4 regions of the Spiribacter onubensis genome follow, and region 1 is predicted to be linked to each of the others. Evidence: predicted binding sites of a transcription regulator. Region 1 holds the regulator's gene; each other region holds the start of a gene.
What was found. The regulator sigma-54, encoded in region 1, starts transcription at its own class of promoters, with help from an activator protein. The targets are predictions, from matches to a motif close to TGGCANGNTNCNTGCTT.

Region 1 (8,027 bases):
CAGGCCATTGAGCACACCAATGCCAAGTTCCTTGTAGAGCAGCGCCCGCGTGTTGCGTGAGGCGATCTGCCCCAGTGCCAGCGCCCGGATGACCAGCGCCAGGGTCTGGGTGCCGGCGATACCGCCCATGCTGGCCACGACCGGCATGAGCACCGCCAGAGCGACGACCTGCTGGATGGTGGCCTCGAAAAGCCCGATCACATAGGCGGCGAGCAGCGCGGTGAGCAGGTTCAGGCCCAGCCACACCGCCCGGCGCCGCGTGCTGGACCAGATGGGCGCGAACAGGTCCTCTTCCTCGCCCAGGCCGGCCATGCTGAGGATGGAGCGCTCCGCCTCCTCACGGATCACGTCGACCACATCGTCGATGGTGATCCGGCCGATGAGCCGGCCACGGGCGTCGAGCACCGGCGCCGAGATCAGGTCGCGGTCCTCGAACATCTTGGCGACCTCGCGATCGGAGGTCTCCGCGGGGATCGCAATCGCCTCGGTGTCCAGTACGTCCTCGACGCGGCCGGCAGGATCGCGGGTCAGCAGATCGCTGACGCGCAGGACGCCGAGGAAATGGTCGAAGCGGCTGACCACGAACAGGTGGTCGGTGAGCTCGGGCATCTCACCGCGCATGCGCAGGTAGCGCAGGACCACGTCCAGGCTCACATCCGGCCGGACGGTGACCGTGTCGGTGTTCATCAGCCCGCCGGCGCTGTCCTCCGGGTAGGCGAGCACGGCCTCGAGACGCTGGCGGTTCTGGTTGTCGAGAGAACGCAGGATCTCGCCGGTCAGGGTCTTGGGCAGGTCCTGCATGAAGTCGGCGAGATCGTCCATGTCCATGCCGGAGGTGGCCGCCAGTACCTCCCGCTCATCCATCTCCCGGATCAGGCCGCTGCGTACCTCATCGTTGACCTGCAGGAGGACATCACCGCCGTTCTGCTCGTCCACCAGCTCCCAGAGCAGCTTGCGCTCCGGGGCAGGGAATGATTCGAGCAGGTTGGCGATTTCGGCGGGATGCAGCGCGTTGAGCATGCGGCGTGCCTCCGGCACCGTACCGCCCTCAAGCAGATCGGTGACGGTCTCGGCGACGCGCCCCTGCTTGTTTTCGCGTTCTTCTGCCATCGTCCTTTCCGCCGGTGTCAGTCGGCCTCGCCGAAGCGGTCGGCGAGCAGGGCGCCCAGCGCCTCCAGTGCCCGCGGGCCATCATCGCCCCGGGCCGTGACCGTCAGGCGGCTGCCCTGGCCGGCGGCCAGCATCATCAGGCCCATGATGCTCTTGCCGTTGGCCTCGTTGCCGTCGTGCCGGACCTCGATGGCGGCTTCGTAGTCGCTGGCGACCGCCACGAATCGTGCCGCGGCCCGCGCATGGAGGCCCAGGCGGTTGATGATCTCGAACTCGGCCTCCTGAATCGGGCTATCCGCTGCCATGGCCTTCCCCGTCGGTATCCGCCGCCGGCGGCGTTGCCTGAAGGATACCACTGCGTGCCGCAGCGAGGGCGGTCTCGGCCAGCGCGTCCATGGGCAGCCAGGGGTAGTTGAGGGTCCGCAGGAGCATCGGCAGGTTGAGGCCGGTGATGACGGGGTAGCCACGGGCACGGCCAAGGGCGACGGCCAGATTGCCGGGTGTCGCCCCGTAGGCGTCGGTCAGAATGACCACGCCATCGCCTTGGTCGAGCTGGTCGGCCAGGGCATCCGCACGCCCGTGAGCCGCCTCCGGAGATTCCGCGTCCTGTGGACTGAGCGCCGCCATCTCAAGGGGTAGCCGGCCGAGGATGGCCTCGGCGGTCTCCTGTAATGCGATGCCGACGCCGGGGTGGGTGATGAGAAGCAGCCCGGCGCTCACGGCAGCTCCCGATGCCGGACGGTGACCGCGATGTCCTGTCGGCGCAGGTGCGCTGCCAGCGCCTCGACCAGATACACCGAGCGGTGCTGTCCGCCGGTGCAGCCGATGGCGACGGTCAGGTAGCTGCGGTTTTCCGCTTCAAAGACCGGCAGCCAGTCTTCCATGAAGTCGCTGACCTGGCGCCGATAGCGGGCCACCAGTGGCGTGGCATCGAGGAAATCGATGACCGGCTGGTCGCGTCCGGTCAACGGCCGCAGCGCAGGCTGCCAGTGCGGGTTGGGCAGACAGCGGCTGTCGAAGACGAAATCGGCGTCCGTGGGGGTGCCGTGCTTGTAGCCGAATGACTCCAGCTGCACGGATAGATGGGTCCGGGATTCGGTGAGCCGTGCGCAAATGAGGTCGCGCAGCTCGTGTAGTGTCGTTCGGGTCGTGTCCACGGTGAGATCGGCCCGCTCATGCAGCGGCATGAGCCGCTCGCGCTCGCCCTGGATGGCCTCGGCCAGGGGCAGGTCGGGACCACTCAGCGGATGGCGTCGGCGGGTCTCCGAGAAGCGCTTGAGCAGGGTGGCGTCATCGGCGTCGAGGAAAACGATCTCGGCGTTCAGGCCCCGTTCCCGCAGACCGTCGAGAATGCTCGGGAATCGTGTCAGTGAGACTGGACGGTTACGGGCATCAATGCCGACGGCATAGCTCTCCTCGCCGCCGGTATCGGCGATATGACGGCCGAAGGCATCCAGCAGGTCCACTGGGAGATTGTCGATGCAGTAGAACCCCGAATCCTCCAGCGTGGCCAGTGCCACGCTCTTGCCCGATCCGGACAGACCGCTGACGATGATCAGCCGCATGCCGGCGCCTCCGGGCGCGGCTGCGTCGTCCGGCCGCCCGTGGCGATCACTTCCAGCAGGGCGGACAGCGGCCGCTCGGGTACGACCGCCATGCGGGGGCAGGGCACTCCGTGGATGCGGATTGACCGCCAGTCGGCCTCGGTACTTGCCGGGAGCGGTTCGTCGACGAGGTCGACCACCCGATCGACGGTTGCGGATCGGGCGAGCGCCCCGTCACCGAAACACGCCGCGACATCGATCAGGCCCGGGCCACGCAGGCAGAGCAGCCCCGCGCCGGCCGCCGGCGCGCTCCCCACCAGCGTGTCGTCCAGTCGCTGGATGTCCACGGCGTCGTCAGCGACCAGGCGATGCCCGGCATGGATCAGCGCCAGTGCGGTGTCGCTCTTGCCGCTCCCGGCCGGGCCGCGCAGGAGGATGCCCATCCCATTCACCAGGACCAGCGTGCCGGGGATCAGGCTCATCCGTCGGGCGCCCCGCTGCGCCAGCCGCAGACGCTGTCATAGAGGTCCTGGTCGCTCTGGCAGGCGCGCAGTCCTGCGCACAGCGCCTCGTCGCGGAACATCTCCGCCAGTCGCGAGAGGATGCGCAGGTGCTCGTCGTTGCTGTGCTCGGGCACCAGCAGCGCGAACAGCAGGTCCACCGGGCGACGGTCGGCCGCGTCGAAGTCGATGGGCTCGGCGAGCCGGAGAAGCGCCGCCCGCGGCTGCTCGATATCAGGGCTGCGGGTATGCGGCAGCGCGACACCACGCCCGAGCCCCGTGCTGCCGAGCCGCTCGCGGACGATCAGACCCTCGAAGATGCTCCGGGTGGTATCCGGATCGGCATCGGTGTCGGCCATCAGCTGTTCGCTGAGGCATTCCAGCGCGCGCTTCTTGCTGGTGACCGTGACGCCGCAGCGTGTCCGGGCCGCCGTGAGCAGTGTGGAAAGATCCATGGTGATCAGGGTTCCAGTGTTGGTCCGACCCGGCCTTCCTCGCGGTGATGATCGGTGCGCTTCTCCTTGTGCTTGACCACCTGGCGGTCGAGTTTGTCGATCAGGGCATCAATGGCGGCGTACATTTCCTCCGACGTCGCCTCGGCGAAAAGCCGTGCCCCGCTGACGGCGAGCGTGGCCTCCGCCTTCCTGGTGTTCTTCTCCACGGTCAGGATGACGTGTACATCCACCACGTTATCGAAGTGACGCTCGAGCCGCTGGAACTTCTCGTCGACATAGCCGCGGAGTGCATCGGTAACGTCGACATGATGGCCGGTGACATCGATTTTCATGGTCTCTCCTTTATTGTCGAATCAGACCAGGCGTTTGCGATCCGTTGACGAGGCGATGCCCATGACCTCGCGGTACTTGGCCACGGTGCGCCGGGCAACGTTGATGCCCTCCTCCCGGAGGATTTCGGTAAGCCGCGAGTCGCTCAGCGGGCGCGCCGGATCCTCGGCGGCCACGAGCCGCCGGATTCGCGCCCGGATGGCGGTGGCCGAGCACTCGCCGCCATCGGCGGTGGGGACATGGCTGGAGAAGAAGTGCTTGAACTCCAGTGTCCCCTGCGGTGTGCGCATGTACTTGCGCGAGGTGATGCGCGAGACCGTCGACTCGTGCATGTCGATGGCCGTCGCCACGTCACGCAGCACCAGGGGCTGCATGGCCTCCTCGCCATGTTCCAGAAAGCCCTGCTGACGCTCGACGATGCACTCGGCCACCTTCTGCAGCGTGTCGCTGCGGGACTGCAGGCTCTTGATCAGCCAGCGCGCCTCTTGCAGATGCTGACGCAGGAGGCTGTTGTCGGCGCTCGTGTCACCCCGTCGCACCAGGCTGGCGTAGTAGTCGTTGACGCGGATCCGGGGGGAGGCATCGGGGTTGACCTCCACCTCCCAGCGGCCGTTGATGCGGTGGACGAGGCAGTCGGGGATGACGTATTCCGTTCGGGTTTCGCCAAAGCCTGAGCCCGGGTGGGGGTCGAGTTGCTGGATGAGCGACAGGACGCCGGCCAGCACCGTTTCATCGATACCCAGTCGGCGACGCAGCGTGGCGTGCTGCCCCGGGCCGAGCAGGCTGAGATCCTCGGCAATGGCCAGACGGGCTACGTCCCGGCAAGGCGTGTCCCCGGGCAGGGCATCGAGCTGTATGCGCAGCGCTTCCCGGGCGTCGCGGGCGGCGACGCCCACCGGATCCATATGCTGGATGACGGCGATGACGGCCTGGATGTCATCCAGTTCGACTTCTTCGTCATCGGCCAGCGCCTCACGCAGCTCCTCGGATGACTCCGTCAGGTGGCCCTGGTCGTCGAGGGCGTCGATGACCGCCTCGGCAATCTGTCGATCGCGGTCGCTCAGGCTTGACATCTCCACCTGCCAGTGGAGGTGATCCCGCAGCGAGGCCTCCGGGCCCGCCTGATTGTCCAGCAGGCTGTCGCGACGCGCCGGATCCGGTGCGCTGAAGCTGGTGGCACCCGCGGCCGGGTCCTCCCAGCGCTCATCGATTGGCATATCCTCGCCGAGCCGGGAGGCGTCGGCCGCGTTCGACCCCAGCGTGGTCTCCGACGGATCAATGGCCGGCGGATCCACCGCGGCCGTTTCATCGTTAGGGAAGGCGGACTCGGCTTCCTCCTCGGCCTCGAGCATGACGTTGGATTCGAGCGCCTCGCGGATCTCCAGATTGAGTTCGGCCGCCGGCAGCTGCAGGAGGCGGATGGCCTGCTGGAGTTGCGGCGTCATGGTCAGCTGCTGGCTGACCCGGAGTTCCAGGGATTGCTTCATCGTCACCTGTGCCCTTTATTGGTCTTCCAGAGTAACGCCGCCAATGGATCCCTCGCCAGTACTACAGGTGGAAGTCTTCGCCCAGATAGACCGCACGCACCTCGCGGTTTTCGAGCACGGCCGTGGCATCGCCCTCCGCGATGACGCGGCCCGCGCTGAGAATGCTGGCCCGGTCTACGAGAGCGAGGGTCTCACGGACGTTATGGTCGGTGATCAGGACACCGATGCCGCGCCCGGAGAGATGCCGCACGATGGATTTGATGTCCCCCACGGAGATCGGATCGACACCGGCAAACGGCTCGTCCAGCAGGATGAAGCGCGGGTTGGCGGCGAGGGCCCGGGCGATCTCCACACGGCGCCGCTCGCCACCGGAGAGGCTGGCGCCGGTCTGATCCCGCAGATGGGCGATGTTGAACTCTTCCATGAGCGCGCTTGCCTGACCCTCGCGTTCGATCCGGGTCAGCTCGCGACGGGTCTCGAGCACGGCGAGCAGGTTGTCGATGACCGACAGGCGCCTGAAGACCGAAGCCTCCTGGGGGAGATAGCCGATCCCCAGGCGTGCCCGGGCATGCATGGGAAGCGACGTGATGTCGGTGCCATCCAGCTGGATCTGACCGCTGTCCGCCCGGATCAGGCCGACGATCATGTAGAAGCTGGTGGTCTTGCCGGCCCCGTTGGGCCCCAGCAGTCCGACGATCTCGCCGCTCTGCAGCGCGATGGAGACATCGTCCACGACCCGACGGCCGCGGTAGGCCTTGCCGAGGCCACTGGCACGGAGTTCGCTGCCGCTCATTGATCCCCTTCCGGTGCCGGCAGCACGCGGACGTTGACCCGCCCGTCTCCGCCTCCGGCGCCTTCAGCGACGGTTCTGTCCTCGGCCGGATAGTGTGTGATGGTCTCCCCGGTGACGGTGTTGTCGCCCTGCCAGAGTCGTGCACCCTCGAGCAGGATCAGCCGTTCCGGTCCGCTGGTGAAATATTCCATGCGTGGGGCTTCAGCATGTCGGGATGACGCATCCGGCAGCGTCTCTCGGTAGGTGGCGGGAACGCCCTCGACGACTACCCTCTGCAACTGACGGTGGGCGTCGACAAAAGCGCGCATCACATCACCGGTGATCCGCAGCGAGCCGCGTGTCAAGACAACATCACCCTTGTAGACGCTCCTGCCCGACGCATCATCGACTTCGGCACTGTCAGCTTCCAGCTCCACCGGTCCACGATCGGGTGAACCCGGCGTCTGAGCATGAGTGACCGCCAGGACGGCGGTGATGGAGATCCATGCGACGTGACAAAGAAGCTTATTTCGAAGCCGCATCGTATCGTCCTCTTGTGTTTTCAAGCAGTTGGATACGCTCTTCGTCCAGCCAGGCGCGTGCTCCGATACCTTCCACGCGGTAGCCAGGGCCGACAAGCGTAACGGCCTGATCTGTTTCCGCATATCGCTCCGGAATCTGTAGATCCAGCCGCTGGGTTTCAAGACGGGTTTCTCCGTCGGGGCCGAGGCGCCTCATGACTACGTCCCCGGTGAGTCGGGCGCGTGTTTCGTCTGCCCAGCTTCGTCCACGGACAGCCTCCCCAAGCCATGGAGGACCAGTCTCGGTCGTTACATGCCACTCTGGCGCATCCAGCTGCCAGAAATCTTCGTTATCGTAAAATCGGGCTGCCGGTGAGCGGATCTGCCATGCGACGCGGCCGTCGATATCTGTTGCGGTAATCTCGATCGCTCGAGCATAGGCTGTGAGTGCTGGTCCTGCTGTTTTGTCTGGCGAGCCCACCTCGTCCTGTTGAATGAACAGTTGCCAGACCAGCAGGTAAGCGATTCCGATTGCTGCAATCGAGATGACGATCCGGCGCACTCAGACCACCCCGGCGCGCAGGAGATCGTGCATGTTGAGCGCACCGGCCAGGCGGTCATCCGGGCCGGTGACCAGCAGCGCGTTGATACTGTGTCGCTCCATGAGCGCCAGTGCCTCGGCGGCCAGCCGATCGCTCTCCACGGTGCGCGGCGCGGCGGTCATCACATCGCGTATCGGCGTCCTGTGCACATCCACCCCCTCGTCCAGCGCCCGGCGCAGATCGCCGTCGGTGAAAATGCCGATGACGCGGTCATCATCGCTGGTGATGGCGGTCATCCCCAGGCCCTTGTGCGTCATCTCCAGCAGGGCTGCGGCCATCGGGGTCTCCGGCCCGACCCGGGGAATGGCCTCTCCGGTGTGCATCAGGTCCTCAATGCGCAAGAGCAGCCGCCGGCCGAGCCGACCGCCCGGATGTGAATGGGCGAAATCCTCGGCGGTAAAGCCACGGGCATCCAGCAGGGCGATGGCCAGCGCATCGCCCATGGCGAGTGCGGCGGTGGTGCTGGCGGTGGGCGCCAGCCCCAGCGGGCAGGCCTCGGCGTCCACGCTGGCATCGAGGTGGACATCGGCGGCCTGGCCGAGGGTTGATTCCGCATTGCCGGTGATGGCGATGAGCGGCAGCCGTCGACGCTTGATGGCCGGCAGCAGGCGGTTGATTTCGTCCGTCTCGCCGGAGTTGGACAGCGCGATCACGATATCGCCCCCGGCGATCATGCCGAGATCGCCATGGCTTGCCTCCCCCGGGT
Region 2 (8,027 bases), on a different contig from region 1:
CGGAAATAGGCCAGACCGTCCGCCTCCACCCAGGGGTAGTGCGTCGGCCATGTTGCCAATCGCGACCGGTGCGCCTCGGGGGCGAAGAGCTCGGTGAGTGAGGAGCAGACGGCCTCTTCCCAGGGGCGCTGTTGGGCGAAGTTGACATACGCATCGACGGCGAAGCGAACCCCCGGGAGCACATCCTCCAGCGAGAGCATCCGCTCGCGCGGGACACCGACCGCCTCGCCAAGCCGGAGCCATGCGTCAATGCCGCCGGGATCCTCATCCCGCCCATCATGGTCGATCATGCGCTGGACCCAGTGGCGCCGGACCTCGGGATCCGGGCAGTTCGCCATAAGCGCCGCATCCTTACGGGGGATACTGATCTGGTAGTAGAAGCGGTTGATGACCCAGCCCTGGAGCTGGTCACGGTCGAGCTCGCCCCGTGCCATCATCTGCTGGAATGGATGGTGCAGATGATAGTAGCGACCAAGCGACTTAAGCTGCCGCTCGAACGCCGAGGTCGACCAGGGCGTGTCGCGATCGTGCCATTCGAGGTGGTCCTCAGAGCTCGATATCCATGCCATCCCGCGATACCTCAATGTCAAGTTCCTGTAAGCGCGCCCGCTCGGCGGACGCCGGGTCAAGAATCGGGTTGGTGTTATTGATATGAACAAGGATCCGGCGCGCTGCGGGGTAAGCCGAAAGGTACGCGATCATGCCATCGGGCCCGTCCAGCGGCAGATGGCCCATCTCCCGGGCCGTCTTGCGTCCACCGACAACTCGGGCCATCTCGTCATCAGTCCAGGTCGTTCCATCCACCATGATGACATCGGCTTCTGAAAGCCAACGATGCAGATGCTCCCCGATCTCACCGAGCCCGGGGGCGTAAAAGGCACGACGACCGTTATCCGGGTTCTCGATCAGTAAGCCGATGTTGTCTCCCGGCTCGGGGGATTCCCGGTGCGGCGAATACGGCGGCGCCTTACTCGTCAGCGGCACCGGCGTCAACCGCACCCCGGGCACTTCCGCGGGCTGCACGGACGAGCCATCCACCGGCAGGGATGCCACACGGCTTCCACAGTAATGCTTCAGTATCTCGAGGATCGGAAAACCGGTCCGGAGGTCCTCCTCAGTCCGGCTCGTGCAGTAGATTGGCAGTGGATCGCGGCTCTCCCGCAGCATCAACAATCCGGTGACATGATCGATCTGACTGTCCATGAGCGCGATGGCCGCGATGTTGCTGCTGCGCACCTCACCACTGGGATGAAGCACCGGATTGTCGATGATCTGTTGACGGATATCCGGCGAAGCATTGATCAGGAGCCAATCCCGACCGTTCCCAGAAACCGCGATCGAAGACTGGGTACGCCGCTCTCCTGTCAGCCGACCGGCGCGCGCTTCACGACACCTCGGAGAGTTGCAGTTCCACTGAGGAAAGCCGCCGCCTGCGGCGGAGCCAAGTATGCGTATGTGCATGGGTAGATGCGGGGGCGGCAAGCCGCCCCCGAGAGACTTCAGCGAGCAGTCACGTAGAGGTTGACCTCGAATCCGAGACGCATCTCTTCATATTCGGGCTTGCTCCAGTTCATCCTCAATCCTCCTGTCTTGGTTGTAACGCGCCGCATTGCACGGCAGCACGTGACCGGTTGGTCGCCCTCATGAGATGCAAGAGGCATACCACGTCAGGGCACCCCGTCCAGACATGTGAAGTGTCCCGTCGTTGCACGGAGTGACCGCCATCCCGCTGGCCGCTGTCACGTGGATGACACAGTGGATCAGCCGGGTGAAGCAGAGGGATAGCCGACGCTGGAAGGCGTGCTAGGCTCGGCTCAAACAGCCTCGGATGCGTAGCGAGACGAGTCATGACAACGAGCAGTATGCCGCGGATTGACGCGGTGGATCACATCACACTGGGCAATGGCCTGCAGGTCTTTGTCAAACAGGATCATCGCGCGCCGATCGCCGTCTCGCAAATCTGGTATCGCGTCGGCTCGAGCTACGAGAAGCGCGGCCGGACCGGGATATCGCATCTGCTCGAGCATATGATGTTCAAGGGCACAGAACGTTACCCGGAAGGCCGGTTTTCAGAAATCATTTCCCGACAGGGGGGTCGAGAGAACGCCTTTACCGGCCGGGACTTCACCGCCTATTTCGAGATTCTGGCCGCTGATCGCCTGCCGGTGGCCCTGGAACTTGAGGCCGATCGAATGACCAATCTCGATATCCGCGCGGAGGCATTGAGCACCGAGCGGGGCGTTGTACTGGAGGAACGTCGACTGCGCACCGACGACCGTCCCGAGGGACGTTTCCTGGAGCGCTACGCCGCCATCGCGGAGCCCGGCACCGGATACGCTCATCCCATCATCGGATGGGCCGACGATATCAACGCGATCGATGAAGGAGATCTCATAGACTGGTACCAGAAATGGTACTCTCCGGCCAACGCCAACCTCGTGGTCGCGGGCGCGGTGGACCCGGATGAGGTCTTCGGACTGGCACAGACCTACTTCGGCATGCTGCAGGGCTCTCCGGCCGCCGACCCCAGCGACCCGTCCCCCCTGGAGCCACCCGGAGAGCGCCGTCTCGTCCATCGCGACGCCCAGAGCCGGCTTACGCATCTGCGACTGGGCTACCGTGTTCCTTCCTTCGCCACGGCCGAAAACGAGGACGAAGGCTACGCACTCATGATGCTGGCCGGTGTGCTGGACGGCGGCGAAGGCGGACGGCTGACCGAAACGCTCATCCGCCGCAGTCGTCAGGCAACGGTGATCGACGCGACCTACAACGGCATGACCCGGCTGGATGCCGAATTCACTATCCATGCAGTCTGCCCGGATGGTCATACCGACCGGCTGGAGGAATCCCTGCGTTCGCAAATCGCGCGACTGCGGGATGAACTGATTCCCGACGGCGAACTGCAGCGGACAAAGAGCCAGCTCATCGCGGATCACTTCTTCAACATGGATGATATTTTCAATCAGGCCATGCAGGTCGGCATGCTCGAGGCGATCGGCGCGGGCTGGGAAACGTCGTCGGCCTTCGAGCATAAGGTCCGGTCCGTGACACCCGCGCAGCTGCAGGAAGTGGCAAGACGCTATCTGAAACCCGAGCGCTTGATGGTCGGCATACTCTGCCCGGCCGATGCCGGGAACGAGCCGCTCTGATGGAAACCCGGATACAGCAATGGCGCACGGGAACGGGTGTCCGCGTCCTGTTTGTCGAGCGCCGTGCGCTACCCACGGTGGACATACGCCTGACTTTCAATGCCGGCAGCTGCCGTGACGGCGCGATGCCGGGACTGGCGCGCATGACGAGCAACTTGTTGCTTGAGGGGACCGATCATCGCGACGCTGGATACATCTCCCAGCAGTTGGAGCAGCACGGCGCCCGCGCATCCACCCGCTGCTCGCGAGACACCGCGGAACTCAATGTCCGGTCCTTGAGCCATGATGCGCATCTGAAACCGGTTATCGCCGAACTCGGCGAGTGCATCAGCGGCTCGACTTTCCCGGCCGCGGCCCTGGAACGCATCCGCCAGCGCATGCTGGCAGGGCTGGCCCAGCAGGACACTGCGCCGATGGAGATGGTTGAGAAAGCCTTCACTGCGGCAATCTTCGCGCACCACCCCTACGCCACGTCGCCCGGCGGTGAGCCAGCCAGCCTGCAGTCCATCGATCCAGACGCATTACGTCTTTTCCATCGACGCTATTATGTCGCCGCCAATGCCACTCTGGCAGTTGTCGGCGATCTCTCGCGGCAGGAGGCGGAACGCATCGCCGAGCAGCTGGTTGCCCAATTGCCATCGGGAGAACCGGCGACGGCGCTGCCTCTCGCCCGCGCCTGTCCTGCGCCATGCGTCGTGCGGATTCCACTCGACGCGGAACAGACTCATGTCTCAATCGGCCAGCCTTCCCCGCCGCAAGGCCATGAGGATCATTCCGCTCTACATCTCGGCTGCCACATCCTCGGTGGCGCAGGTCTCACCTCATTACTGGCCCGCCGAATGCGCGTTGAGCGGGGGCTTTCCTACAGCAGCGCATCCAGACTGACGGCCGGGGCTGCCGGCGGCCGCTTTCAGATGAAAACCCACGTCCGCAACGATGCGCTGGCGGAGGCGCTAGCGGTACTGCGGGAAAGCCTGCAGGAGCTTCTCGAATGCGGCCCCGAGGCTGATGCGCTCGCTCTCGCCAGAGAGAACCTGCTGGGGAGCTTGCCTTTGCAGCACGCGAGCAATCAGGACCTGATCGGTCACGTCTCCACAGTGGGTTTTTATGATCTACCGATGGATCATATCCATCACTTTACTGAACAGCTGAAGGCACTTGATGCCCAGGGCGTTCGCGACGCAATGCAGCGGCATCTCGATCCCGCCTCGATGACGACGGTCACCGTAGGGCCTGAATCGGCGATTAATGCCGTGCGCTGACCGCCTCACGCCTCACGCCGGCTCTCCAGAAACTCCCAACGCTCATACGCGCGGGCCAGCTCGGCTTCGGCCGCTTCCAGGTCGGCCATGGCAGCCTGGATAGTGGTTCCGTCCGCCTGGTAAAGCGCGGGGTCGCCCACCCGCTGGCGTTCCCTGTCGACCACCGCCTCCAGCGACTCGATGCGGGCGGGCAGACCCTCAAGCTCCAGCGCCTCCCCATAGGTCAGGCTTTTCGGGTTCCTGGAACGACGCGCCTGTCCCTTTGCACCCGCCGAGCCGTCCTGGCGGTCGGCAGCGCTCCCGACCGTCCGGGTGGCCTTTGCAGGCGCCGGAGTGCGCTGCCGGAGCCAGTCCGCATAGCCGCCGACATACTCGCCGATCACGCCATCCCCTTCTGGGACCAGGACGCTGGTCACGACATTGTCGAGAAAGGCACGGTCGTGGGAGACCAGCAGCAACGTGCCGGCATAGCCCACCAGCCGTTCCTCCAGCAGCTCCAGCGTCTCCACGTCAAGGTCGTTGGTGGGCTCATCAAGGACCAGCAGGTTCGAGGGCCGGGCGAAGAGCTGAGCCAGCAGCAGACGATTGCGCTCGCCGCCAGAGAGCCTGCTGATCGGCGCGTTGGCCCGCTCCGGCGAGAACAGGAAGTCCTGCAGGTAGCCCATCACATGACGTCGTCCACCGGCTCCGAGATCAATGAACTCCTCGCCACCGGCGACGTTCTCCCGGGCGCTGCGGCTGTCATCCAGTGATGCCCGGTGCTGGTCGAAATAGGCGATCTGCAGCCCGGTTCCCTGGATCACCCGCCCGCGATCGGGTGCGAGATCGCCCACCAGCAATCGCAGCAGTGTCGTTTTGCCGGCGCCATTGGGCCCGAGGATCCCCACCCGGTCGCCACGCTGGATCCGGGTACTGAAGCCCCTCACCAGCGGCCGGCCGGCAATGGCGAAGTCGATATGTTCGGCCTCGATCACCCGCTTACCCGAGCGCTCGCCCTCGGCCATCGTCAGGCGGGCATTCCCCGGCCGCTCGCGCCGTTCCGCCCGCTCTTTGCGCATGGCCTGCAGGGCCCTCACCCGCCCCTCGTTGCGCGTCCGACGGGCCTTGATGCCCTGGCGAATCCACGCCTCCTCCTGCCTGAGCTTCCTGTCGAAGCGCGCCTGTTCCTCCGCCTCGGCGTGATCGCGCTCGGCGCGCCGGCGCAGGTAGTTCGCATAATCGCCGGGCCAGCTGGTGAGCTGCCCGCGGTCTATCTCGACGATGCGCGTCGCCACCGCCTGGAGGAATGCCCGGTCATGGGTGACGAAGACGATACTGCCGCTGAACTCGCGCATGAACGACTCGAGCCAGCTGATGGCCTCGATGTCCAGGTGATTGGTGGGTTCGTCGAGCAGCAGCACATCCGGCGCCGAGACCACGGCCCTGGCCAGCAGAACGCGGCGCTTGAGACCGCCCGATAACCCCTGGAACGGACTATCCGCGGGGAGGGCGAACCGTGTCAGGACCGACTCGACCCGCTGCTCGATCTGCCATCCACCGGCGGCATCGATGCGCGAGTGCAGGTCGGCGAGCGCCGCCGGATCGCCATCTCCCGCCCCGAGCGCCTGACTCAGGTCATGATGCCGCGCGAGCAACTGCCCCAGCTCGCCGAGGCCCTCGGTGACCACATCGAATACGCTGCCCGCCACATCATCGGGGACCGCCTGTTCGAGGCGGGCGACCACCGCCGACTCGCTGGTCTGCACGCTGCCGGCCTCCGGCTCGATCGTTCCGTCGATGATGCGCAGCAGCGTTGATTTGCCGACGCCGTTGCGCCCGACAAGGCAGATGCGCTCGCGCGGCTCCACGGTGAGCGATGCGCCATCCAGCAGCGGCGGCCCACCCACCGAGAACTCGATATCAGTGAGACGAATCAGACTCATTGGGACTCCCGACGTACAATGCACCAGCTTAACAGAGCGAATTTCATGACGGACGTGCACTGAAGTATGCTCTTCCAATGACGATTGCCGAGACGATCCTGCAGCTGTACCAGACCGGTGGGCCCGTCATCGCCGTTCTTCTGCTCATGTCGGTTATCGGCCTGACCATCATCCTGGCGAAGAGCCTGCAGTTCGCCATGAACCGTATTCATCGGTTCAGGGAGGCCCGCGCAGCGGTTGAGCTGTTCCTTGGGGGTGATCGCGAGGCCGCCCGCGCACTGGTCAGCGGAACACGCGCGCCGGCCGCCCGGCTCACGGCGCTGGCCATTCAGGGCCTGGACGCCGGCCAGATCAGCGAACCCCGGCTGCGCGAAGAACTCACCCGGGTCGGTAACGACGAGCTGCGGGCGCTGCGCGGCGGCCTGCGCCCGCTGGAACTGATCGCAGGCCTTGCACCATTGCTCGGCCTGCTCGGGACCGTGCTGGGGATGATCGAGGCCTTTCAGGCGATGGAGCGTGACGGATCCGGTGTCAGTCCGGCAGTGCTCTCCGGCGGTATCTGGCAGGCGCTCAGCACCACCGCGGTGGGGCTCGGCGTTGCGATCCCCGCGGTGGCCGCGCTGAGCTGGCTCGAGTCGCGGGTTGAGCGCCTTGGCCAGGAGATGGACAGTCTGGTGACCCGGCTCTTCACCCAAGCGCCGGTGAACCACTCGACGCCGGCCGCTCGATGACCGCCTCGACGCCAGCCATCCGGGCACCGGCATCCCGCTCAGTACGCCTGATACGACTGACGCCGCTCATTGACGTCATTTTCATCCTGCTGATCTTCTTCATGCTGGCAAGCACCCTCGAGGATCACGGCCGCGTGCCACTGGGCATCGCCGAAGGGCGCGCGAGCAGTGAGCGGCCGACCGACCGGATCCATATCGAGCTCGCGCCCGACGGCGTGACGGTGAACGGGGCGCTGATCGCAGCGGACGATATCAGCGAGGCGGTTCTCCAACACCGCCGCGAGACACCGGGAGGCATAGTCACCATCCGTGCCCGGGAGGGGGTCGGGCTGGCGCGACTGCTGCGTACGACGGCCGATCTGCGCGGGGCAGGAATCAATGACGTCGCCCTCCTTCCAGCGGCGGAGCGGTAGCGATGGGTCTCGGCCTCGACACCAGACGCGAAGTGCGGGATAGCGAGGCCGCCGTGCTGCCGTTGATCAACATCGTCTTCCTGCTACTCGCGTTTTTCATCATCGCCGGCCAGCTGATGCATCTCCCCCCCTTCGAGGTAAATCCACCCACCCTCGGCGGTGATCCGATCGATATGCCGCCCGAGGTCATCATCCACATGGCCCGCGATGGCACGCTGGCCATCGACTCACGGCCAACCAACCGGACCCGCCTCGAGCAGCGACTGGGCGAAATGGTCGGTCATGGCATGAACCCGCGGATTCAGATCATCGCTGACGGCGGAGTGGAAGCGAACACCGTGATCACCCTGCTGACGCGCATGAGAGCAGCCGGGGTGGAGACCACCGATCTCACGACACGGCAACCATGAGACGGCTTCATCCGGCGCACTGGGCACTGGCCCTTTTGATGGCGACGGTCCTGCATGGGCTGCTGCTCGTCGGCACGCCCCGCTCGCCCATCGCCAGCGGCGAGAGTGACGGCGCGCGGACGGTCACGATCAACCTCGGT
Region 3 (8,027 bases), on a different contig from region 1:
GGCACCACAGCCAAGCGCCGCTGAAATCCAGTGCTCCACTTCATGGAGGCGCGCGGCTGTCCGGCCATCAACGGACTCGCGATTAGCCCGCAACACCGGGGGCAGTAGCGCGCCGGCAATCACCCCATGCGGCAGATCCGTCACGCCCCCCAGCGGGCCGGCCAGACCATGGACTGCGCCGAGCTTCGCATTGGCGAGCGCGAGCCCGCCACTCAGGCTGACCCAGGCCATGTCGTCACGAGCCGCTGCATCCTCCTTGTCCATCAGGCGTACCAGGGCCTGCAGACCAACAGGAATGGCATCTCGGCAGATGGCGTCCGTAAACCGGTTCGCCTGACAGCTGATATAGGGTTCGATGACCTGTGTAATGGCGTCCAGGCCGCTCGCCAGGGTCACGTTTGCTGGCGCGTAATCAGTCAATGCTGGGTCCACGATGGCCGCTGCCGGCAGCAGTCTCGGATCACGTAATGAGACCTTCCGCTGTGCAGAGGGCACGTCGATGACCGCGTTCCGCGTGGCTTCCGTACCGGTGCCCGCCGTTGTCGGCAATGCTACGAAGGGCAGCGGCTCGGCATCCAGCGCCTGCCCTCCCCCCACGATCTCTAGGTAATCGATCACCTCACCGGTGGCGGGAATCAGGCCGGCGACCGCCTTGGCCATATCGATCACCGAGCCGCCGCCCAGCCCGATGACTATGTCGGCACCCACCTCCCGGCCAAGGATGACACCCTGCTCGATCAGTTCGATGTCGGGCTCCCGCGGACAGCCAATGCCCCAGGGCTTGCGTCCGGCTTCATCAAGGGCCTGAATGAGCCAGCGCGCCCGGTCCGCATTTGCACCATGGATGAGCAGCGGACGCCGGCCGAGTGCGGTGATGGTGTGGACTGCATCCCCGGCCGTCCCGCGGCCGAAGCGGATATTACGGGGAAGGAACAGGGCGAACCCAACGGTCATTCGGCAACTCCATGGAATCCAGGGGCATATGCTCTATCGTCGCAGCCGCGCCAACCCCCGTCCATACAGACCCTGTGCGCCATAACGATGCAATCTTGCCATGTCTTGTCCACGCTGGTGCATTCATGCCATAAGGGGAGAGCAATCAAAGGACGCGGGCCGGCCGGGAGGAGGAGCGTACTCTGTTGGCACGGGCCTTGCGTACAAGAGATCGCCATGACGGCTTCGCACAACCTCGATGCAACAGGGGAACGCAGTGATGAAGAAGACGATGATCACGCTGGGGCTCGCCGCCACGGGGCTACTGGCCCTCGGAGGACAGGCTCAGGCCTCGACACTGGAAGATGTCCGCGACGCTGGGCAGTTGCGCTGCGGCGTCAGCAACGGCCTGCCGGGATTCTCGCAGCCGGACAGCGACGGCACCTGGACGGGGCTCGACGTTGATACCTGCCGGGCCGTGGCGGCCGCCGTTCTCGGAGACGCCGACGCAGTCGAGTTCATTCCGCTGACGGCCGCGGAGCGATTCACCGCGCTTCAGTCCGGCGAGATCGATGTACTCTCGCGCAACACGACCTGGACCACGACGCGTGACGCCTCGCTGGGCCTCAACTTCACCGGCACCAACTACTATGATGGCCAGGGTTTCCTCGTCAAGGAGGCGCTCGGCGTCGACAGTGCCTATGACCTTGACGGTGCCGCCGTCTGCACCCAGGCGGGCACGACCACCGAGCTCAACCTCGCCGATTTCTTCCGTGCCAATGACATGGAATATGAAGCGGTGGTGTTCGACACCTCGGAAGCCAGCGCCCAGGGCTTCGACAACAACCGCTGCGACATCCTGACCTCCGACACCTCCCAGCTGGCGGCACTGCGCACGCAGCTGAGCGACCCGGACTCGGCGGTCATCCTCCCTGAGGTGATCTCCAAGGAACCCCTCGGTCCCGTGGTCCGTCAGGGTGACGACGAGTGGTTCAACGTCGTGAAGTGGGTACTGTTCGGCCAGATCAACGCCGAGGAGTATGGCGTCGACTCAACCAACGTCGATGAGATGACCGACTCCAACAACCCGAACGTCCAGCGCATCCTCGGTGCGGATGGCAACATGGGCGAGATCCTCGGGCTCGACGATGACTTCATGGTCGAGGTGATCAGCGAGGTGGGCAACTACGGTGAGATGTTCAACCGCAACGTCGGGCCGGATACCCCGATCGGGCTGAGCCGTGGCGTCAACGCGCTGTGGACGGATGGCGGCATCCTCTACGCACCGCCGTTCCGGTAGGCCGGTCATCGGCGGCTGACCAACGGGCGGGGCCGGACCACCGGCTCCGCCTCAAGCAACGACCATCAGCGGAATAGGGCGGTAACATGACCACCGACCCGCGGCCGATTCGCCCCGGACGTCCAAGACCCTGGAACGACCCCCGGGTCCGTTCCGTCGTCTTCCAGATTCTCGCCATCGCGGGTGTGGCCTGGGTTGGTTACACCCTGTTCCAGAACACCATCAGCAATATGGAAAGCCGCGGGATCAGCACCGGCTTCGGCTTTCTCAATGAAACCGCCGGCTTCGGCATCATCATGAGTCTCATCCCGTACAACGAGACCATGAGTTACGGCCGGACATTCCTGGTGGGGCTGGCGAATACCCTGCTGGTTTCCGGGCTGGGCATTCTGCTGGCGACCATTGTGGGTTTTGTCGTCGGCATCGCCCGGCTGTCAAGCAACTGGCTGGTGGCCAAGGTTGCCCTCGCCTACATCGAAATCTTCCGCAACATTCCGCTGCTGCTGCAGATATTCTTCTGGTACTTCGCCGTACTCGGTGCCCTGCCCGGCCCCCGTCAGGCAGTGAGCGTGGGCGATATCGCCTTCATGAGCAATCGCGGCATCGTGCTGCCCAAGCCCGTGTTCGAGCCCGGCGCCTGGGTCATGGGCGCGGGGCTGGTCATCGCGCTGGTCACGATTCTGGTGCTGGCCATCTGGGCCCGGCGCCGGCAGGCGGCCACCGGCCGGATTTTCCCGGTCCTGCCAATCGCTATTGTTCTGATCCCGGGCCTGCCGCTGCTCGGCTATTTCCTCACCGGCGGACCGGTGAGCTGGGATGTCCCTTCGTTGGGCGGCTTCAATTTCCGCGGCGGCATCACGGCGATCCCCGAACTGGGCGCCCTCCTGCTGGCGCTGACGCTCTACACCGCCTCGTTCATCGCCGAGATCGTGCGATCCGGTATCGTCTCCGTCAACACGGGGCAGACCGAGGCGGCGCTGGCGCTGGGCCTGCCGGCGCGCCGGGTGCTGCGCCTGGTGGTCATCCCGCAGGCGCTGCGGGTCATCATTCCGCCACTGACCAGCCAGTACCTGAACCTGACCAAGAACTCATCACTGGCGGTGGCCATCGGCTATCCAGACCTGGTCAACGTTTTCATGGGGACAACGCTCAACCAGACCGGTCAGGCGGTGGAGATCGTGGCCATGACGATGGCGGTGTATCTGACCATCAGCCTGGCCATCTCGCTGCTCATGAACCTGTACAACCGCGCGGTCGCGCTCAAGGAGCGATAGAACGATGGCCACGCACCAGGCACTGCCCGACCAGCCGCCACCCGTGAGCCAGCGTGGACTGCTGCGGTGGCTGCGGGAGAACCTCTTCTCTACGTGGTACAACAGCGTGCTGACGGTCGTGATCGGCTATTGGCTGATCACCACGTTCGTGCCGCTGATCAACTGGGCGTTCATCCAGGCTGTATTCACCGGCGATGGCGCTGATGCCTGCAATCCCGACGGGGCCTGCTGGGTATTCGTCGAGCAGCGACTCGGGTTTTTCATATACGGTTTCTACCCGGCCGAATTCCGGTGGCGTCCCAATCTGGTTTTCGTGCTGTTCGCCATCAGTGTGGTACCGCAGTTCCTCCCGCTGTCGACGACGATCCGCAAGTGGCTGGCCATTTTTGGCATCACCGGTCTACCGCTCGCCGCCTACTTCCTGATCGCGGGCGGCCACTTCGGACTCGAGTCCGTGCCCACCTCACGCTGGGGCGGGCTCATGCTCACCCTCATACTCGCCTATGTGGGCATCCTCGCCGCGCTGCCCATCGGGATCCTGCTCGCCCTCGGCCGCCGCTCGGAGATGCCCGTCATCCGGGGCATCTGCGTGGTCTTCATCGAATTCTGGCGAGCCGTGCCGCTGATCACCATCCTGTTCATGGCATCGGTCATGCTGCCGCTCTTCCTGCCCGATGGAGTGACCTTTGACAAACTGCTGAGGGCGCTGGTGGGCATCACCCTCTTTCAGTCGGCGTACATGGCAGAGGTCGTGCGCGGTGGATTGCAGGCCATCCCAAGGGGACAGTACGAGGCAGCGGAGGCCCTCGGACTGGGTTACTGGCGCCGCATGCGGCTGATCATCCTGCCCCAGGCGCTCAAGATCGTCATTCCGGGCATTGCCAATACCGTCATTTCGCTCTTCAAGGACACCACACTTGTCCTGATCATCGGCCTGTTCGACCTGCTGGGCGCGGTCAAATCCACGCTGAGCGACCCGGCCTGGAGCAGTGTCATGGCAGAGGGCTACCTCTTCGTCGCCTTCTGCTTCTGGGTGTTCTGCTTCGGCATGTCGCGCTACAGCCACCGCCTCGAGAAGCAGTTGGAAACCGGTCACAGAAACTAGGGGTAGGATCGATCATGCAGCAGACGGGGACGGGGTCGGCGCCCGACAACATTGCCTCGCCGGTGGAGTCGGTGGCCCGAGACGAGGCCATTATCCGGGTCGATGACCTGAACAAGTGGTTCGGCGAGTTTCATGTGCTCAAGTCGCTGAATCTCGATGTGCGCAAGGGCGAACGCATTGTCATCTGTGGCCCCTCGGGATCGGGCAAATCCACCTTCATCCGTTGCATCAATCATCTGGAGGCGCACCAGCGAGGCCAGATCATCGTCGACGGCGTTGAGCTGAACGAAGACGTCAAGAACATCGAGGCGATCCGACGCGAGGTTGGCATGGTGTTCCAGCACTTCAATCTCTTCCCGCACCTCAGCGTGCTGGAGAACTGCCTGCTCGCCCCCATCTGGGTCAGGAAGACGCCACGCAACGAGGCCATCGAGACGGCCATGCACTACCTCGAACGGGTTCGTATCCCCGACCAGGCCCACAAGTATCCCGGGCAACTCTCCGGCGGCCAGCAGCAGCGCGTGGCCATCGCCCGTGCACTATGCATGCAGCCCAAGATCATGCTTTTCGACGAGCCGACCTCCGCCCTGGATCCGGAGATGATCAAGGAGGTCCTTGATGTCATGGTGGAGCTTGCCAGCAGCGGCATGACCATGCTCTGTGTCACCCATGAGATGGGGTTCGCGAAAACCGTCGCTGACCGCGTCATCTTCATGGACGGCGGCGAAATCGTCGAGACGGCGGCCCCGGGTGATTTCTTCACCAACCCGCAGCAGCCCCGCACGCGTGAATTCCTCGAGCAGATTCTCCAGCATTAAGCGCTGAACGGCCGCAAAGGCTATGAACATGCCGCCGGGCCTGCTATACGTCAGGACTGGGGCCGCGACGAGGGCGTTTGGCAAAGGACTGTGGAATGAAGCGTGCGCTGGTGATCGACCCGGATCCGATGGAACAGCATCGTGTCAGCCAGATTCTCGTCAACCTCTGGCCGCAGATTGATCTCACCACGGCGACCGGGATCAGGGATGGCCATGCCCGTCTCGGGCGCCATATGCCGGGATTGCTGGTGACCGACTTCTACCTGCCGGATGGCTCGGGGCTGGAGCTCATCGAGCAGACGCTGACACTGTACCCGGAAGCGGCGCGTGTGCTGATCACCCGGCATGATGACGATGCGCACATCCTGGCCGCGCTTCGGCACGGCATTGATGGCTATATCCTCAAGGATCAGAGCGACGCCGGTATCAAGCGCCTGCTTGCGGGTATTAGCAAAGGAGAACCGGGCCTCTCACCCGAGATCACCCGACAGATCCTTCGCCGCTTCCACCGCCAGGCGATCAGGGATGGGTCCGACGAGGAGACGTTGCGTGCCAGCGTCGACACGGTCGGGCTCACGCGCCGCGAAGTGGAGGTCCTGAAACTGCTCTCTCAGGGATGGGATCGGCACCGGGTGGGTGAGGCACTGGCCATTCGCCCATCGACCGTGGCGGGACACATCAAGGCGATCTATCTCAAGCTCAACGTCTCTACCCGGGCGGAGGCGACCCTGGCGGCCGTGAAAATGGGTCTCGTCAACCTGGAGAGCTAGTTCACTCCGGTCCGGCTGCGTTCAGCAGCTCGGGGTCGGAAGCCAGGGCCGCCAGACTGATTCCGGCCAGAAAGGTCTGGATCTGTCCGGAGAGCTCGGCCCAGAGATCGTGAGTGAGGCAACGCTCGCCGGCGTCGCAGTCCTCCTCACCGCCACAGGCCGTGGCATCCACCGGCTGCTCTACCGCCAGAATGACATCGGCCACGCTGATCGCTTCGGCCGTGCGCGCCAGGCAGTAGCCACCCCCCGGGCCGCGTACCCCCCGCACGAGGCCGTGGCGGCGCAGCTGTGCGAAGAGCTGCTCGAGGTAGGAAAGCGAGAGATTCTGGCGGCGGGAGATATCGGCGAGCGCCACCGGACCGCTGTCCTGGTGCAGGGCCAGATCCATGATGGCCGTGACCGAATACCGCCCCTTCGTGGAGAGCCGCATGGCGGAGCGTCTAGACCGCCCAGCGCCGGGCCGGTGGGCGGAACTCCCCCCATTCGCCCTCATCCACCGGGAACCCGTGCCCCTCGCCCAGACAGTACAACAGCCAGCGATTGAGGAACCGATTGGCCGCCCAGCGCCAGGCCAGCGTGCCACCCGTCTGTGAAGGCTCCGGCGATGACATCGGCACGGCGGGCGATGCACTCGCCATGAGCACTTCCGCAACGCGTGCATCGTGGTAGATGCGCACCTGCAGATCCGGCAACGCCTCCTCGCCACGGGCCCTGGGAAACCGATGCGTGAGCAGCAGACTGGTCGTGTAGGGGCACCGCTCGATGACCTCGAGGTGCAGATCAGGACCCCGATCGACGCTGGAGACCTGCGCATCCCGTTTTCCGTCGAGCTGGGGCACAAGCCGCCGCAGGTAGATGTAGTTGTTCTCGTAGAGCTCCATCAGCGCGGCGAAACTGCCCTGCTCTGGAGATTCCGCGATGGTGTTGGTTGCCTGCCTGACCATGCGCCAATCGTAGCACAGGCGCAGGGCCCCTCTGCCCCCAGACTGGCATTCGGCGGGGGAATTTAATAAAGTCGCCGCGGCAGTTGACGGGTCTGGATGATCATGGCGGCGATCTCTTCGATGGACATCGTCGTGGTATCGGAGAAGGGCAGCTTTTCCTGGTGGAACAACCCCTCCGCACGGACCGTTTCGTACTGGCACTGCCGCAGGGAGGCATATCGCGTGTCCGGCCGCCGCTCGGCGCGAATCTGCGCCAGGCGCTCCGGACGGATGGTGAGGGCATAGAGATGGTCACGATGCCGGCGCAGGACCTCAGGCAACCGGCCGCTGAGCAGGTCATCATCGGTCAGCGGGTAGTTGGCCGCGAACAGCCCGTAATGAAGCGCCATGTAGATACAGGTCGGGGTTTTCCCGCAGCGCGATACCCCCACGAGAATGACATCCGCCTGCTCATAATGCCGCACGATGGCTCCATCGTCGGCGGACAGCGCGTAATTCATCGCATCAATGCGCAGATTGTAGGCGCCCGGGTCGGCCATGCCATGGCTCTGCCCGACGGTGTGACTCGACTCCATGCCGAGTTCGCTCTCCAGCGGGCCGATGAAGGTATCGAAGAAGTCGAGCACCACGGCATTCACCCGACGCAGCCGATTGCGCAGCCCGGCATCGATGATGGTGCTGAACACGATGGGCCGCGCACCCGTCGCCCGTCCGGCGGCCTCGATGCGCTCGATCGCCGCGTCCACCGCTCCGGGGCTGTCGGTGAACGGCAGGCTGACCGGGTTGCAGTCCAGCGAGAACTGGGTCAGCAGGCTGTGACCGAGGGTCTCGGCGGTAATGCCGGTCCGGTCGGAAACAAAGAAAACGCTTCGATCGGGATTCA
Region 4 (8,027 bases), on a different contig from region 1:
TCCCAGGCACTCTGGTGTTTAGCCAGGACCACGCCCGGCTGCGTGGGGATATTATCCAAGCCATTGAATTCAATACGAATTCCAGCAATGTAGCGGACCATGAAAGCGACAATGCTGCACCACCGCGTAATCCACCAGTACCGCCAGCGCAGGGGTAGTGGAAAGCTCGGGAGACTGACCAGTGCCCAGATGATCACCGTCACGATCAAGCCGGCATGAAAGAGCAGACCGCGCATCAGGCTGGCGGATGGGACGTTCGTGGTCTGGCTCACACTCATGGGGCTGGCTCCGGGGAATTGATTTCCCGCAACAATTTCTCAGCGGCCGACGCCAGGTCATCGTAGACTGCCGTCCCGTCGGTGAGCGATGCCTCGGTCGCCCGGCCGTTACCGGTTCTGACCAGCCAGGCTTCGACCCCCGCGCGTCTTGCCGCTTCCAGATCACGCCGGCTGTCACCAATGACCAGGGCCGCATCCGTCGCGCAACCCAATTCCTCCAGGGCCTGCTGGATCAGGCCCGGTGAAGGCTTCCGGCAGGCACACCGGGCTTCGGGTGCGTGAGGACAGAAAAAAATGCCCGAGAGTTGGCCGCCCGCCGCGATGATGGCCTCGCGCATGCGCCGATGGATCCGCTCCAGCGTCTCCCTGGAGAGCATCCCGCGGCCCACGGCTGACTGGTTGGTGCAGACGGCAACCCTGATCCCGGCATGCGTCAGATTGGCGATGGCCTCCAGGCTGCCGGGGATCGGATTCCACTCATCCACCTCGAGGATGTAATTCGCCGAGTCGACGTTGATGACGCCATCCCGGTCGAGCAGCAGACACTGGCGGCGCACTATCTAGGCAGACTCCGGGAGGGCCGATACGTCGGCGATGGCCAGAAACAACGCCTGGAGCCGCCGTAACAGAGCCAGGCGGTTGGCCTGAAGATCGGGTTCATCAGCCATGACCATGACTTCATCGAAGAACCGGTCCACCGGCCCCCGCAGCTCGGCCAGCTGGGCGAGGGCCTCGCTGTAGGCGCCGGCCTCGATCAGCTTCTGCACCGGTGATACGCGCGCCTCGACGGCCTGATGGAGCTGTCGCTCGGCGTCGACGACGAGCCGCCCCTCATCCACGTCATGTGCGGGTTCGTCCCCCGCCTTCCGCAGGATATTCCGAATCCGCTTGTTGGCGGCGGCAAGGCTGCCGGCCGCGGGTAGCCGCGCGAAGTCCTGACAGGCTCGCAGGCGCCGATCGAAATCCAGTGGTTCGATATCCTCCAGATCGAGGACCGAGCGCACCGCCTCGAATAACTCCACCCCATAGCCGGCCTCCTGGTAGAGGCCGCGCAGCCGCTCGAGGCTGAATTCCACCAGCGATTCGACCTGGGCTGTTGCGTCAAGCCCATCGGGCTGGCGCTCGGCGGCGTCGCGGAACAGGGAGGCCAGATTGATGGCATGCCCGCCCTCGATGAGACTGCGCAGCAGCCCGACAGCGGCACGGCGCAATGCGAACGGATCCTTGGCACCTGTCGGCGCCTTGCCGATGGCGAAGATGCCGGTCAGCGTGTCGGCACGTTCCGCGACCGCCAGAAGACGACCCAGCGGCGATGCCGCCACCGCATCACCGGCATATCGGGGCCGGTAGACCTCGTCCAGGGCGATGGCCACGGCATCGCGCTCCATGTCCTCGCGCGCGTAATAGCGGCCCATGACGCCCTGTAGTTCGGGGAATTCGTCGACCATCTGCGTCAGCAGGTCGGTCTTGGCCAGTCTGGCCGCCCGCGCCGCGTCTGTGCTGTCCGTCTCAAAGCGGTCCGCATAGGCGGCCGCCAGTCCAGCAACACGCTCTGTCTTGTCGGCGAGGCTGCCCAGTTCCTTCTGGAACACCACGTTCGCGAGGTCGGGCAGCCGTGATGCCAGTGTCCGGGCGCGATCCTGATCCCAGAAGAAGGCCGCATCCGCCAGGCGTGGCCGGATCACGCGCTCGTTGCCGGCGATCACGCGGGCCGGATCACGGCTGTCGATGTTGGCCACCGTGATGAACCTTGGCAGGAGGCGGCCGTTGGCATCGCGCACCGGGAAATAACGTTGATGGCCCTGCATGCTCGAGATCAGGGCCTCGGGCGGCACTCGCAGGAAGCGTTCATCGAAGCTGCCGGACAGGACCACCGGCCACTCCACGAGCGCAGTGACTTCGTCCAGCAATGCCGCCTCGATAACCGCATGGCCCCCGATTTTCTCGCCCTCGGCGCGCACCGCCTCATGGATACGATCGCGTCGCTCGATCCGGTCCACAAGCACATGGGCCGCACGAAGCGCCGATCGGTAATCCCTTGCATGGTCCAGGGATACGGGTGCTGGATGGTGAAAGCGATGTCCGCGGCTTTGCCGGCCACTGTCCACGCCGAACAGGGTGGCCGGCACGACCGATTCATCCAGGAGCAGAACCACCCAATGGATCGGACGCACGAACTCCGCCGTCTCATCTCCCCAGCGCATGCGCTTGGGAATCGGGAGACTGGCCATCGCCTGTTCGATGATCTCCGGCAGCAGCGCCTCCACGGGTTGACCCGGCTCGGTACCGCGATGGACCAGCCAGGCACCGTCGTCATTCTCAAGGCGTTCCAGGACGTCCAGGTCGACACCACAGGAACGCGCGAACCCCTCCGCGGCCCGGGTCGGATTGCCTTCCGCGTCGAATGCAACGGCAACAGCAGGGCCCCGGCGTTCGAAATCGCGGTCAGGCTGCCGCCGCGCGATGGCCTCCACTTCCACCGCCAGCCGCCGCGGGGCGCCGAGCGCCGAAACACCGCTATACGTGATGCCGGCTCGATCGAGGCCGGCGGTCACGGCAGCGGCCAGGGCATCACTCAATCGGTCAAGGGCGCCGGGCGGCAACTCCTCGGTGCCGAGTTCGAACAGCAGCGAGGCGCGGTCTTCCGTCATGCCACACTCCTGTCGCCGCCGGTGGATCGGCAAAGCGGGAAGCCGAGCGCCTCCCGGGCATCGTGATAGGCCTGTGCCGACGCCCGCGCCATGTTGCGCACCCGCAGAATATAGCCCTGCCGTTCCGTGACCGATATGGCGTGGCGCGCGTCAAGCAGGTTGAACGTATGCGAGGCCTTCATCGTCATTTCATAGGCCGGCAGCGCGAGACCCTGCTCCCCGAGACGCAGCGCTTCGCGTTCGCAGGTATCGAACCAGCCGAACAGGCTCTCCACGTCGGCTTCCTCGAAGTTATAGCGAGACTGCTCCCGTTCATTCTGCAGATAGACATCGCCATAGGTGACCGGACCATCAACGCCCTCGGTCCAGACGAGATCGAAGACGCTTTCCACCTCCTGCAGATACATCGCGATCCGCTCGAGGCCATAGGTGATCTCGCCCATCACCGGCCGACAATCCAGTCCGCCAGCCTGCTGGAAGTAGGTGAACTGGGTAATCTCCATGCCGTTGAGCCAGACCTCCCAGCCCAGGCCCCACGCCCCCAGCGTGGGTGACTCCCAGTTGTCTTCCACGAAACGGATGTCATGGACGAGCGGATCAATGCCCAGCGCCTGCAATGATCCCAGATACTGCTCCTGGAAGTCTGCCGGGGAGGGTTTCAGGACCACCTGGAACTGATAGTAGTGCTGCAGGCGGTTGGGGTTCTCGCCGTAACGCCCGTCGGTGGGGCGGCGGGACGGCTGTACATAGGCGGCCCGCCAGGGCTCCGGTCCGATTGCGCGCAGGAAGGTGGCCGGGTGGAATGTCCCGGCACCCACCTCCATGTCCAGCGGCTGCATCAGCACGCAACCCCGCTGCGCCCAGTAGTTCTGAAGGGCGAGGATCAGGTCCTGAAAGGTCATTGATTCTCCAGCGAATCCGCGAAATGCCGGGCAGTATAGCCCGGCCAGGCAGGCGCTGTCAGGCATGCTCCCACCGGTCTATGCACCGTTACGGTGCATTCCATATGCGTTGCGCCCTTTATTGGTGCAGCTATTGCCATTCCGGTGCCATAGCAGCGAAGGTAAGGCCTGTTTTGGTGCGCTTCGCCCAGGTTGGCATGGAAACTGCTTCCCCCACGGGGGCAAAACTTTTGGTTCGATATCACTGGAGGCCGAATAATGGCTAAAACCGCCGATGACGTGCTTGCGATGATCAAGGAGAACGAGGTCCGCTTCGTGGATCTCCGGTTCACCGACCCCAAGGGTAAGCAGCAGCATGTGACCCTGCCCGCTCACGCCGTGGATGCGGACTTCTTCACCGAGGGCAAGATGTTCGACGGTTCCTCGATCGAGGGTTGGAAGGGCATCAACGAATCCGACATGATCATGATGCCTGATCCTGAGACGGCGGTCCTCGACCCGTTCTTCGATGATTCGACCCTGATCCTGGTCTGTCAGATCATCGAGCCCAACACCATGCAGGGATACGGACGCGACCCGCGTTCCATCGCACAGCGGGCGGAGGCCTACCTGCAGTCCACCGGCATCGGTGACGTGGCCTACTTCGGCCCCGAGAACGAATTCTTCGTGTTCGACGATGTCCGCTGGGGCACCGACATGAGCGGGTCGTTCTACAAGATCGACTCCGAGGAGGCCGGCTGGAACACTGAAAAGGTCTATCCGGACGGCAACATGGGCCATCGCCCGGGCGTCAAGGGCGGTTACTTCCCCGTCCCACCGGTGGACAGCCTGCATGACATGCGCTCCGCCATGCTTGAATGCCTGACGGACATGGGCATGGAGACCGAGGTGCATCATCACGAGGTCGCGACGGCGGGCCAGTGTGAGATCGGCGTCGGTTTCAACACGCTGGTGAAGAAGGCCGACGAGGTCCAGACCCTGAAGTATGTCGTGCACAACGTGGCCGCTGCCTATGGCAAGACCGCCACGTTCATGCCCAAGCCCGTCGTCGGCGATAACGGCAGCGGCATGCACGTCCATCAGTCCATCGGCAAGACCGGCGAGATGCTGTTCGCCGGAGACCAGTATGGCGGCCTGTCGGAAACGGCGCTTTACTACATTGGCGGCATCATCAGGCACGCCAAGGCGATCAACGCCTTCGCCAATGCCTCGACCAACAGCTACAAGCGGCTCGTGCCCGGCTTTGAGGCTCCCGTCCTGCTGGCCTACTCCGCGCGTAACCGTTCGGCATCCGTCCGTATCCCGTGGGTCTCCAACCCCAAGGCACGGCGGATCGAGGTCCGCTTCCCCGACAGCACCGCCAACCCCTATCTCTGCTTCGCGGCGATGCTGATGGCCGGCCTCGACGGCATTCAGAACAAGATCCATCCCGGCGATGCCATGGATAAGGATCTCTACGATCTGCCGCCCGAGGAAGAGGCGGAGATCGATAAGGTCGCCTTCTCGCTGGAGGAAGCGCTGGACGGCCTCGACAAGGACCGCGAGTTCCTCAAGGTCGGTGGTGTCTTCACCGATGACGCCATCGACGGCTACATCGAGATCAAGCGCGAGGAAGTCCAGCAGCTGCGGATGACCACCCATCCGGTGGAGTTCGACCTCTACTACAGCGTCTGATCCGCGTCGAGGCGATTCGCCAATCGATCAGAGACCCCCGCTTCGGCGGGGGTTTTTTATCTCTGGAGTTCCACTCTCTACCCGACTTCCGGCTCCCCAGGTCATGCAAGACGTGGATCGACCGCTGTTCCGGCCGGGGTTGATCCCTGGCCGTGCCCTGTCGCTCCCGTCGCCTTGTCCCGGGCTCGCGCGGTGCGCGAGGCGCTTCATGCGGTGGATGACCCACCGAAACGCGCCCCGAGTTCGCCCGGGACAAGGAGACGGGATCGACAAGCCATGACACACCACCAGATCCTGGGCTTATCGGCTCCCTATCCGTCCACCGGGCGATCTTGAGACGCCGATCGGTGTGTTATCCACCGCGTTCCAAGCCCCGCGTCTCGCGTGAGTCCGGGGGAAGGGGCAGAGCCGGCACAGCACCCTGCACGGGGGACGGGTGGGGAGCCGATACGGCCTGGGGCATCGCACCAAAATGGTGCGTTATGCCGCCGCAGCGCCTACACTGGACCCGCCGTTGAGCCCATATCCGAGAGGCCGAATGGACTGGCGTGTTTCTTGCTTCAAGCGAGTGCAATGATGAACGAAGCCCCGACTGCCGATGCCAGCGAAATTCTCGACAGCCTCACCCGGGCGGTGGTGGTCATCGACGCAGAGCGGCGGATCACGCGGATGAACGCGGCCGCCGAGTCACTGCTGCATGTCAGCAGTCGGCAGGCAGTCGGTGAGCGGCTGACACAATTGGTGCCGGCGCTGGCCGTACTGGCTGATCCTGTTGGACAGGCGCTCGCCGAGGGTGCGAGTTACACGGAACGTGAAATGCGTCTGGCGCTCGGGCCCGAGCGCACCATTACGGTTGACTGCGCGATCACGCCCCTCGATGGTGCATCCAGTCTGCTTCTCGAATTCGAGCAGCTTGACCGCCATCTGCGGATTTCCCGCGAAAACCGCCTCATTGCACAGAACCAGGCGATCCGGGAGTTGATCCGGGGGCTCGCCCACGAGATCAAGAACCCGCTGGGCGGGCTGCGCGGTGCCGCACAGCTGCTGGAAGCGGAACTCTCTGGCGATGATCAGAAGGAGTACACCCGGATCATCATCAGCGAAGCGGATCGCCTGCGCACGCTGGTGAACGGTCTGCTGGGGCCGGAATCGCGGATTGAGCATGCGCCGACCAATCTGCATGAGGTGGTGGAGCGGGTCCGACATCTGGCGGTGGCCGAGGCGCCGGCCGGAGTCGAGATCCAGCGGGATTACGACCCGAGTATACCCCTGCTGCCGGCGGCCGGTGACCAGCTGATCCAGGCCCTGCTCAATCTCGTGCGCAATGCCCTGCAGGCCGTGGGTGACTCAGGGCGGATCACCCTGCAGACCCGCAGTCACAGGCGCTTCACCATCGGCGATCGGCAGCATCGGCTGGTGGCACGTGTGGATGTCATTGACAACGGCCCCGGCATCGCGCCCGAGCTACAGGATCAGATCTTCTATCCCATGGTCACGGGTCGCCCCGAGGGGAGTGGCATCGGCCTGCCGATCGCCCAGAACCTGGTCAATCAGCATGGCGGTCTGATTGAGTGCACCAGTGAGCCCGGTCGTACCGTATTCACCGTCTGGTTACCGCTGGAGGAAGCTTGATGGCCGATTCGACGACTGTCTGGATAGTCGATGATGATCGCTCCATTCGCTGGGTGCTGAAGAAGGCGCTGGAACGGGACGGATTGAGCGCCGTCGACTTCGAGACCGGCGAAGAGGCCCTCATGGCCCTGGAGCGTGATCAGCCCAATGTGCTGATCACCGACATCCGTATGCCACGACTCGATGGACTGACCCTGATGGGTCGCTTCCATGAGCACGACCCGGAGCTGCCGGTGATCGTGATGACCGCGCATTCCGATCTTGATGCCGCGGTGTCCGCCTACGAGGGCGGTGCATTCGAGTATCTGCCGAAGCCGTTTGACGTGGAGGAGGCGGTTGACCTCGTGCGCCGTGCGGCCGCCGCCGCGCGCAGCAGTGGGCCGCCCGAGGGCCGACGTGAGGATATGCCGGAGATCATCGGCGAGGCGCCGGCCATGCAGGAGGTATTCCGGGCCATCGGCCGGCTGTCACGTTCGAACATCACGGTGCTGATCAATGGCGAGTCGGGGACCGGCAAGGAGCTGGTCGCCGGTTCCCTGCACCGCCACAGCCCACGCGCTGGCAAACCCTTCATCGCCCTGAATATGGCGGCCATCCCGCGGGATCTGATGGAATCCGAGCTCTTCGGTCATGAAAAGGGTGCATTCACCGGCGCCCACCAGGTCCGTCGCGGCCGCTTCGAACAGGCCGATGGCGGTACTCTATTCCTGGATGAAATCGGCGACATGCCGGCGGAGCTGCAGACGCGGCTATTGCGTGTGCTGGCGGACGGCGAGTTCTATCGGGTCGGAGCGCACACGCCGATGCGCGTCGATGTTCGGATCATTGCGGCCACGCACCAGAATCTTGAAGCGCGTGTCGCCGAGGGGCGGTTCCGCGAGGACCTGTTC

Region 2: a site for sigma-54 is predicted at 1,649-1,665, ahead of pqqA (pyrroloquinoline quinone precursor peptide PqqA). Genes of this name have one in related genera too.
Region 3: a site for sigma-54 is predicted at 1,141-1,157, ahead of V6X63_RS08065 (amino acid ABC transporter substrate-binding protein). Genes of this name have one in related genera too.
Region 4: a site for sigma-54 is predicted at 4,025-4,041, ahead of glnA (glutamate--ammonia ligase). Genes of this name have one in related genera too.

Annotation. Positions count from the first base shown of each region.
Region 1 covers NZ_JBAKFI010000003.1:90,220-98,246, forward strand. The annotation lists gene mgtE (magnesium transporter) at 1-1,110, opposite strand, end outside; gene V6X63_RS06505 (HPr family phosphocarrier protein) at 1,128-1,415, opposite strand; gene V6X63_RS06510 (PTS sugar transporter subunit IIA) at 1,402-1,830, opposite strand; gene rapZ (RNase adapter RapZ) at 1,827-2,675, opposite strand; gene V6X63_RS06520 (HPr kinase/phosphorylase) at 2,666-3,136, opposite strand; gene V6X63_RS06525 (PTS sugar transporter subunit IIA) at 3,133-3,609, opposite strand; gene hpf (ribosome hibernation-promoting factor, HPF/YfiA family) at 3,615-3,941, opposite strand; gene V6X63_RS06535 (RNA polymerase factor sigma-54) at 3,963-5,426, opposite strand; gene lptB (LPS export ABC transporter ATP-binding protein) at 5,488-6,219, opposite strand; gene lptA (lipopolysaccharide transport periplasmic protein LptA) at 6,216-6,740, opposite strand; gene lptC (LPS export ABC transporter periplasmic protein LptC) at 6,724-7,281, opposite strand; gene V6X63_RS06555 (KpsF/GutQ family sugar-phosphate isomerase) at 7,282-8,027, opposite strand, start outside.
Region 2 covers NZ_JBAKFI010000001.1:46,445-54,471, reverse strand. The annotation lists gene pqqC (pyrroloquinoline-quinone synthase PqqC) at 1-569, opposite strand, end outside; gene pqqB (pyrroloquinoline quinone biosynthesis protein PqqB) at 547-1,461, opposite strand; gene pqqA (pyrroloquinoline quinone precursor peptide PqqA) at 1,500-1,574, opposite strand; gene V6X63_RS00260 (M16 family metallopeptidase) at 1,848-3,149, shown strand; gene V6X63_RS00255 (M16 family metallopeptidase) at 3,149-4,411, shown strand; gene V6X63_RS00250 (ATP-binding cassette domain-containing protein) at 4,417-6,333, opposite strand; gene V6X63_RS00245 (MotA/TolQ/ExbB proton channel family protein) at 6,411-7,064, shown strand; gene V6X63_RS00240 (ExbD/TolR family protein) at 7,061-7,477, shown strand; gene V6X63_RS00235 (ExbD/TolR family protein) at 7,480-7,887, shown strand; gene V6X63_RS00230 (energy transducer TonB) at 7,926-8,027, shown strand, end outside.
Region 3 covers NZ_JBAKFI010000004.1:58,160-66,186, forward strand. The annotation lists gene V6X63_RS08060 (iron-containing alcohol dehydrogenase) at 1-954, opposite strand, end outside; gene V6X63_RS08065 (amino acid ABC transporter substrate-binding protein) at 1,214-2,233, shown strand; gene V6X63_RS08070 (amino acid ABC transporter permease) at 2,320-3,507, shown strand; gene V6X63_RS08075 (amino acid ABC transporter permease) at 3,512-4,612, shown strand; gene V6X63_RS08080 (amino acid ABC transporter ATP-binding protein) at 4,627-5,430, shown strand; gene V6X63_RS08085 (response regulator) at 5,526-6,200, shown strand; gene V6X63_RS08090 (Rrf2 family transcriptional regulator) at 6,202-6,630, opposite strand; gene V6X63_RS08095 (DUF1249 domain-containing protein) at 6,641-7,144, opposite strand; gene ppsR (posphoenolpyruvate synthetase regulatory kinase/phosphorylase PpsR) at 7,207-8,027, opposite strand, start outside.
Region 4 covers NZ_JBAKFI010000002.1:423,453-431,479, reverse strand. The annotation lists gene V6X63_RS05560 (lysophospholipid acyltransferase family protein) at 1-278, opposite strand, end outside; gene gmhB (D-glycero-beta-D-manno-heptose 1,7-bisphosphate 7-phosphatase) at 275-835, opposite strand; gene glyS (glycine--tRNA ligase subunit beta) at 839-2,929, opposite strand; gene glyQ (glycine--tRNA ligase subunit alpha) at 2,926-3,831, opposite strand; gene glnA (glutamate--ammonia ligase) at 4,090-5,505, shown strand; gene glnL (nitrogen regulation protein NR(II)) at 6,082-7,137, shown strand; gene ntrC (nitrogen regulation protein NR(I)) at 7,137-8,027, shown strand, end outside.